Regions from separate parts of the Streptococcus sp. ELY_137 genome, predicted to be linked through region 1. Evidence: predicted binding sites of a transcription regulator. Region 1 holds the regulator's gene; the other holds the start of a gene.
What was found. The regulator Rex, encoded in region 1, represses fermentation and respiration genes when NADH is low (regulators of the CRP and FNR family bind a similar motif). The targets are predictions, from matches to a motif close to TTGTGAANTANTTCACAA.

Region 1 (4,188 bases):
AATCCTAACTTAATTCCATCTGGTTTCCTAGGTGCCCTAGTTGGTGGTTTCATTGCTGGTGGGGTAGCACTTTTACTTAAAAAGTACGTCAAGGTTCCTCGTTCTTTAGAAGGTATTAAGTCTATCTTGCTTTTACCCTTGCTTGGTGTTGCTATTACAGGATTCTTGATGCTTCTAGTCAACATCCCAATGGGAGCCATTAATACTGCTCTCAATAACTTCCTAGAAGGCCTGTCAGGTAGTTCTGCCGTCTTGCTGGGCCTTATCGTTGGAGCTATGATGGCTATTGATATGGGTGGACCATTTAATAAGGCAGCTTATATTTTTGGGACAGGGACTTTAACTGCAGATGCTCTGTCCAATGGTGGTTCAGTAGTTATGGCGGCTGTTATGGCTGCAGGTATGGTTCCACCACTTGCCGTTTTTGTGGCAACTCGTATCTTCCCTAATAAATTTAGCCAAGAAGAACGCGATTCTGGTTTAACTAATATTGTGATGGGACTCTCCTTTATCACTGAAGGTGCCATTCCATTTGGCGCAGCTGATCCAGGACGTGCTATCCCAAGCTTTATGGTTGGTTCTGCCCTTACAGGTGCTCTAGTTGGTCTTTCTGGTATCAAACTGATGGCTCCCCATGGTGGTATATTTGTCGTTGCCCTAACGACTAACTGGTGGCTCTACCTTGTTTACGTTGCTCTTGGTGCAGTAGTGTCCGGTATCATCTTTGGCGCTCTTCGTAAAGAACAAGGAGCCTGAGACTTTCCTTATAAAAATCCTCGTTGAAAGGCGAGGATTTTTTCTTTAAGTTAATTAAGGCTCTCAGTGAGAATGATTATGTGGGTCCTATTTTTATGGAATCAACTATGCTAAAATTCTCTCTTCTTTTTTTATCTTACGAATTAAAAGGTAGGAGGAACTTTATGTATACTATTGAAATTCATCAGGATACTTTACGTCCCCGAGAGCGTCTATTAGCTCAAGGGGCAGAACAGTTGAGCAATCAAGAATTATTAGCAATTTTATTGAGAACTGGGACTAAGCAGCAGCATGTTTTATCCTTAGCCAATAATATTTTAGAAGCTTTAGATAACCTAGCAGATTTTCGGTTGCTATCTTTGGAAGAATTACAGGCAATTTCTGGTATTGGTCGTGTGAAATCCATTGAAATTAAGGCTATGTTAGAATTTGCTAAAAGAGTTAACCAAGCTGCGAACACTTCGGGCGAACGTATTATTTCCAGTGAGCAGCTAGCAAAGAAAATGATTGCTGATTTAAGGGATAAACGTCAAGAACATCTTGTTGCTCTTTATTTAGATACACAAAATCGTCTGATTAAGCAACAAACAATTTTTATTGGCAGTGTCCGTCATTCAATTGCTGAGCCAAGGGAGATTTTGCACTATGCCTGCAAGGTTATGGCAACTTCAGTTATCATTGCCCATAACCATCCGTCTGGACAGTCTAACCCTAGTCAGCATGATATCACCTTTACGAAAAAAATAAAACGATGCTGTGATGATCTGGGGGTAGAACTCCTAGATCACATCATCGTTGGTTCAGGTAGTTATTATAGCTTTCGAGAAGAAACGGACCTTATTATTTAAAGTTCATTGACAAAATAGTTGAAGAGTTCCTGATCGGCTTTTCGGTTACCAATAAGCAATTCCGGGTGCCATTGCACACCCATGAAGTGGATGTCGGGGTGATTAGATTCAACGGCCTCGATCGTTTGATCGTTTGGATCTTCAGCAATAACATCTAAAAAAGGAGAAAGTTCCTTGATACTTTGGTGATGAAAAGAATTGATAGAGCTTTGAGTACCATAAATCTCAGCTAACCTAGTATGATCTTTAACCGCCATATCATGATAGAGGTAGTCTGACGGTTTATCTTGCCAGTGATTCTCTATTGCTTGATTGAGACTGCCTCCCAATGCAACATTCATCAGCTGGGTGCCGCGACAGACAGAAAAAATAGGTTTTTCTTGACGAATTGCCTCATCAATAATCGCAAATTCAAAATCATCTCGACGCCGCAAAAAATCATTATCGCTAGCTTGATTCACTTCGTGATAAAAGTCGGGATCCACATTTTGACCGCCGATTAAGAGGACTTTATCAACCATAGAGACATAGGGCTTGGCATCTTCTATTTTTCCAATAGGGAATAAAAGCGGGAGACCGCCGGCTTTTTTGACACCCTCAACAAAGCCTGTTGGAGCGTAGCTCCAAGGAATATCATCATTGGGATTGGGTCTTTCATTAGTAGTAATGCCGATAATAGGCTTTGATTTCATAGGCAACCTCCTAGATAAGAATTGGGTAACATAAGTCGAAAATAGGATCGGGGTTCTGGAACAGTCATGTCAATGTTAGGTAATTATTGGCTCTGATTCATAAAATACAGGAGGGTTTGTAACTCACTAGTTAAATCAACATACTGGACAAATACGCCCTTAGGAAGACTAAGGTTAACAGGTGAAAAGCTAAGAATACCTTTGATACCAGATTGGACTAATTGCTCTGAGACCTCCTGCGCCTTAACACTGGGAACTGTTAGAATGGCGGTATGGCAGTCAGCACCATCCAAGCGATCTTTTATAGTCGAGATACCATAAATAGGAATATCGTCATCGGTTTTTGTGCCTACAAGTACATTATCATCGGTATCAAAAGCCATAATAATCTTCATTTTATTGCGTTCATGGAAGCGGTAGTGGAGCAAGGCTCGCCCCATATTCCCGCAGCCTACCAAAGCTACATTTGTGATAGAGTGATCGTGAAGAATATCGGCAAAAAAATTCATTAATTTTCTAACATCATAGCCAAATCCTCGGCGCCCTAATTCTCCAAAATAAGAGAAGTCTCGACGAACGGTGGCAGAGTCAATCCCAATCGCTTCAGCAATCTGCTTAGAGCTAGCTTTTTCAATATTTTCAGCATAAAAACGTTTGAAAGTTCTATAGTAAAGCGACAAACGTTTGGCCGTAGCCTTAGGAATAGATTTATCAATAGCCATAGAAACTATATCTCCAATCCTTTAGAGTTCAATACTACCTTAATTGTAGAATAAGTTTGTGAAAACTGCAACAAATTAGTGATAAAAAAATCCTATGGTTATCATCGAATTCTTTTATCGATTCACAAAAAGACTAAATCTCCGTTTTAGTGAACACATCGCGCTCAACCAAGCTATCCATTAAGAAATAGAATTTATCTTGAATAATACGCGTTTTATCCGTCTTAAAAATGTTAACCTGCCGCAAGCCAGACTGATCCGTAATAATAAGTTTGAAAGATTGTAAGTCCTTATTGATCGTAATTTTAAGTGGGAAGCCGTTACCAGAATTTGGAATTTCCTCCAAAAGGCGATTCAGTTCGTAGTGGCCTAGCTTGTTCTGGGTAAAGGTCATATCACCCAAGGTGTACTTCTTAAGATTAGGGTTAATAGAGTAGCTGTAGTGACAATCAGGAAGATAGATCGTTTTTTCAAAAGCCATAATTATTTGATAAGCTCCTTTATTTGATGGGCTAAAAGCTGTAGGTCTTCAGCTGTATTTAATTCTGAAAGACTAATGCGAATAGATTCTTGTAATCTTGGTGAATCAGCTCCGTACAGAGCTGTTAGAACATGGCTAGGATCGACTGTACCTGCAGTGCAGGCAGAACCAGTCGAAACTGCAAATCCAGCCAAGTCCAGCTGTGTTAGTAACAGTCCATTATTGACATTAGGAAAGCCAATATTGATGACATGGGGCATAGCAGTATTCCCACCGTTTAGGTAATAATCAAGGCCTTCTATCTTGGATAAGAAGATTTGACGCAGTTGACTGACCTTTTGGAAATTTTGTTCTAAATACTCTTGGGTTTCTCTAAGTGCTTGAGCCATACCAGCGATACCAATTATATTTTCAGTGCTGGCCCGCTTCTTATTTTCTTGTTCGCCACCATGCAGTAGGCTATCTATATAATGAGGCTGTGCGTAAAGGAACCCCACCCCTTTGGGACCATGAAATTTATGGGCAGAAGCAGAAAGAAAATCGATACCCAGCTGTTCTGGAATAATTTTCACCTTGCCTATAGCTTGAACAGCATCAACATGAAAAACAGCTTGGTGATCTACTAAAATTTTACCGAACTCAGCGATGGGCAAAAGAGTGCCAGTTTCATTATTAGCAAACATGGCACT
Region 2 (4,188 bases), on a different contig from region 1:
AACATGCTGCATAGCAATGGCAATGGCTAAACCGTGAGGCAGACCGAACTCACCACCTGTTTTGTGGGCAAGCGAGTGGTTGATTCCTAAGAAGGCATTACCGAAGGCCATACCAGCAATTGTTGACGCATAATGCATGTTTTCTTTGGCTTGTTCCCCACGAAGTGTCGGATTTTTCGGATCGTAGTTGTAGGCATCTTCCAGATTTTCAATGATCAGCTTAATAGCTTCAAGCGACCATGGGCGGGTAAAATCAGAAGCCATGACAGAGACGTAAGATTCCAAAGCGTGGGAGAGAGCATCGAGTCCTGAGAGGGCTGCTGTGCGTTTAGGCACTGTCATAACAAATTCTGGGTCAACAATAGCAACCTGTGGCACAAGCTCGTAATCAGCCAGAGGATATTTAACATGAGTAAAGTCGTCTGTGATAACGGCAAACGGTGTAACCTCAGCTCCTGTACCAGATGTCGTTGGAATACAGAAGAGACGGGTCTCCGTTTGGTGTTTGAACTTAACGATACGTTTACGGATATCGATGAATTTTTGTTGCAACTCAAGGAAGAAGGCACTGACTTGCTCATAGCTATCCAAGAAGTCTGGCTCGCGGTCCAATGATGTTTCATAAATCAAACGGGCAATCTTAGACGCATCAATAGCTGAACCACCACCGATAGCAATAACAGTATCTGGCTTAAAGTCGCGCATTTGCTTAGCGATTTCAATCGTTTGTCCCAGAGTTGGGTCTGGTTTGATCGTGCCATAAAGAGAGGTAACTACCTTTTCATCGCGAAGCGCCAATTGCCCCAAAACCGTGTCAACGAAACCGAACTGTACCATACCAGGGTCTGCTACAATCAGAGCACGCCGCATTGGTTCATAGTCATCTTGTAGATAGGAAATAGCATTCTTTTCATAGTAAGTTTTTTCCGGCAGGCGTACCCATTGAGGGCGGTTACGACGTTTTGCGACTGTTTTAACATTCAAGAGGTCGCCAGTTGATAGATTGTGTGACAATGAATTTTTCCCCCATGATCCTGTTCCCAATGTCAGACTTGCCTTCAAGGCGTCCGTATAAATATCACCGATACCACCGATGGAATCCGGTTGGTTGACCAGAACACGGGACGCTTTTACGCGATCACCGTATTCAGCTACAAATGGGTCAGCCTGAGAACCAATTTGAATTGCCGCATTGTGTCCAGCACCTTGGTAGTCAAGAAGGGCTTCAACAATTTCAATACCGTCTTCACGGTCTTTAGCCTTGTATACAGAAAGCAGAGGGGATAGCTTTTCAGAGGACAGCTTTTCACCGATATTCTTGGCGTCTAATTCAAACAAGAGAACATCTTTGCCTTCTGGTAGATCCACACCAGCGCGCTCACAAATCCAGCGGGCAGACATACCGGCTACTGGTCCATTAACTCCATGATGGTCATTGAAGACGCATTCTTCCAGTTTCTTGTAGTCCTTCTTAGGCACCAAATAGGCACCTTTTTCTTGCATTTTCTTGAGCCATTCCTTATAGATTGGAGCTTCAACAACAGCAGAGTTTTCTGTCGCACAAATCATACCGTTATCAAAGCGTTTTGACATAAGAAGGTCTTCGACAGCACGGTCAATATGAGCCGTCGCATCAACATAGACTGCACCGTTACCAGCACCAACCCCCATTGAAGGGTTACCTGATTTAAGAGCCGCATTGACCATACCAGGGCCGCCTGTTGCTAAGATTGCAGCAATTTTCTTATTGGTAATCAAGGCGTTTGTGTTGGCAATAGAAGGTGTTTCAATCCATTGGATAATATTTTCAGGTGCGCCAGCCTTGATGGCAGCTTTATACATAATTTGAGCTGCATGAACAGAACAACTTTGAGCTGATGGGTGGAAGGCAAAGACAATAGCATTGCGTGTCTTTAAGGCTGCCAAACTCTTGAACATGGTTGTTGAAGTGGGATTTGTTGTTGGGACAATCCCCGCAATAACACCTAGGGGAGCCGCAATGTGAACCTGACCTTTAACCTTATCTTCGCCGATAATGCCTACTGTTTTTTCATGTTTAATTAATTCGTAAATATTTTCAGTAGCAAAATGGTTTTTTATATCTTTATCTTCAACGATACCACGACCCGTTTCCTCGACGGCTTCTTTGGCCAGTTGCAGAGAACTTTCTGAACCAGCAAGAGCCATCGCTGCAATAATTTTATCAACCTGTTCTTGGGTGTAGGTCGCATATTCTTGCTCAGCTTTTAAGGCTTTGTCGATGAGGGAACTGGTGTATTCCTGCGCTAGTTCTTCAACTTTTTCTGCTGCTACCTTTGTTTCTTTAGCCATTAAGGTCTCCTCCAAATGATTAGTGTTTTTCTAAAAAGAATGTCTCGGAAACTTTTTGAAAATTTACTCTCTCAAAAGTTTGTGACTTTCTTCACTTATTAAGTTTACCTTATTTTAGAATAATGTCAAGCTTTTTTGTGAAAAAAATCACATTTTTTTGAGATAGCACTTTAGCCAAACAAATCCAGCACCTTCGATAGTGGTTTAGGGCCCCATCTTTAAAGCTGTTTAAACACAAAAGCATGACCAGACTTAGTAAATAGTTAAAAAAAGACCCTCTATTTCTAGAGAGTCCGAGCGTCTATCTTAAAGTTAGGGTTTGAATAAGACAGCCACTTTTTAAGGAGCTGGGACTTTGCCCAACCCTTATCTTTAGATCAAAGACCTTATCTTAACGACGAAGTCCCAGTGATTTAATCAATTCGCGGTAGCGGTTAACATCAGTACGACGAAGGTAGGCCAAAAGGTTACGACGGTGACCGATTTTTTTCATCAAACCGCGGTAAGTTGCATGATCTTTTTTGTGCTGCTGAATGTGCTCGTTGAGGTGGTTGATTTCCCAAGTCAGCACTGCTACTTGAACTTCTACAGAACCAGTGTCACCTTCGTGACGAGCATATTGAGCAATAATTTCATTTTTTTTCTCTTTTGAAATTGCCATATCTTTTCTCCTTTTATTGCTTCATCCGAGTGGTAGGTTTTGGCCTTCCTACAACCAAGAAGAAGTTAGTTTGTCTTTGCGACCTCTCTATTCTAACAAATTAGCCAGACAGCGTCAACCATACGAGATTATTGGCATATAGAGCTAGTTTACAGGTCTGACATGCCTTATTAGAAACAGCAGGGTCGCTAATCCCAGGCTGAGCAAACCCAAAACAGCAAAGGCTGCTGTCAGTGAAGGTGTCAGATAAGCGATTACACGCAGAGCTAGGGAGGCACAGGCTCCGCCAAGATTACAGCCCAGCAGCACTAGAGTCGTAGCTGTATGCAGCTGTTGCTTAGGGATCGTTTCCGACAGGAGGTTGAAGACATAGGTCACTCCTAAACTGTAGACAAAGCCAGTCAGCAGAGCGCCTAAACTAAGGAAGAAAAGATTGTGAGACAGCCACATTACCAAGAGACCCAGCCCTAAAACAAGAGGAACAAGAGTCAGCAGAGACCGTTTAAAATAGACAACCAGACTACTAAACAAGGCACCTGCTACAATTCCCATCAGCATCATCAAACTGAGTATCAAGCTGGCATCTTGGGCAGTCCCGAGCCTAAAAGCAGACACTATCACTGGAATACGCAGGGTGTTAGCAGAATTGATTAAAATAACGAAGCCAGCGTAAAGAGCAAGGGAGAGAATATAGATTAGCTGCCGCCAAGAGAGAGGAGAACTGGGAGCGGTTCTTTCCTTAGGTAAATCTGATTCTTGGCTGGACTTATCTGGACCGACAAAAAGCAGGTAAAGACCCATGATGATAAATCCCAAGGCGTAGATAGCAAAGGCAGCCGACCATGACAGCGTCAAAAGCTGACCAGCAATAAAGGTCAAAAGAGCAGAACCTAGCACTTCTGCAGATCCCCTCAATCCCAACATTTTAATACGCTCTCGCCCCGTAAAACGCTGGCTGATGATGCTGATAGCACGCGCATTGATAAGACCGATACCAACCCCCAAAACTAGGCGGGACAAAAAGACTAAGCTATAATTTTGATTAAAAATGGGAAATATACCACCTAGGGACAGCAATAAGAGGCCCGCTACAATCGTCAAGCGTTCAAATAAAAGGCGGCTCAGCCAAGGCGTCATCAGCAAAACAGCAATAATGGCAAAGGAGGGTAAAGAAATTAATAACTCTACTTTATCAG

Region 2: the regulator Rex is predicted to act here: its motif matches at 2,467-2,484, upstream of adhE (bifunctional acetaldehyde-CoA/alcohol dehydrogenase).

The regions. Positions count from the first base shown of each region.
Region 1 covers NZ_JBZFUL010000002.1:102,897-107,084, forward strand. Annotated here, with positions in the region: gene AC4HAO_RS02550 (PTS fructose transporter subunit IIABC) at 1-756, shown strand, start outside; gene radC (RadC family protein) at 921-1,604, shown strand; gene AC4HAO_RS02560 (gamma-glutamyl-gamma-aminobutyrate hydrolase family protein) at 1,601-2,296, opposite strand; gene AC4HAO_RS02565 (redox-sensing transcriptional repressor Rex) at 2,380-3,018, opposite strand; gene AC4HAO_RS02570 (DUF1831 domain-containing protein) at 3,152-3,499, opposite strand; gene AC4HAO_RS02575 (cysteine desulfurase family protein) at 3,502-4,188, opposite strand, start outside.
Region 2 covers NZ_JBZFUL010000008.1:2,687-6,874, reverse strand. Annotated here, with positions in the region: gene adhE (bifunctional acetaldehyde-CoA/alcohol dehydrogenase) at 1-2,331, opposite strand, end outside; gene rpsO (30S ribosomal protein S15) at 2,723-2,992, opposite strand; gene AC4HAO_RS06915 (MFS transporter) at 3,137-4,188, opposite strand, start outside.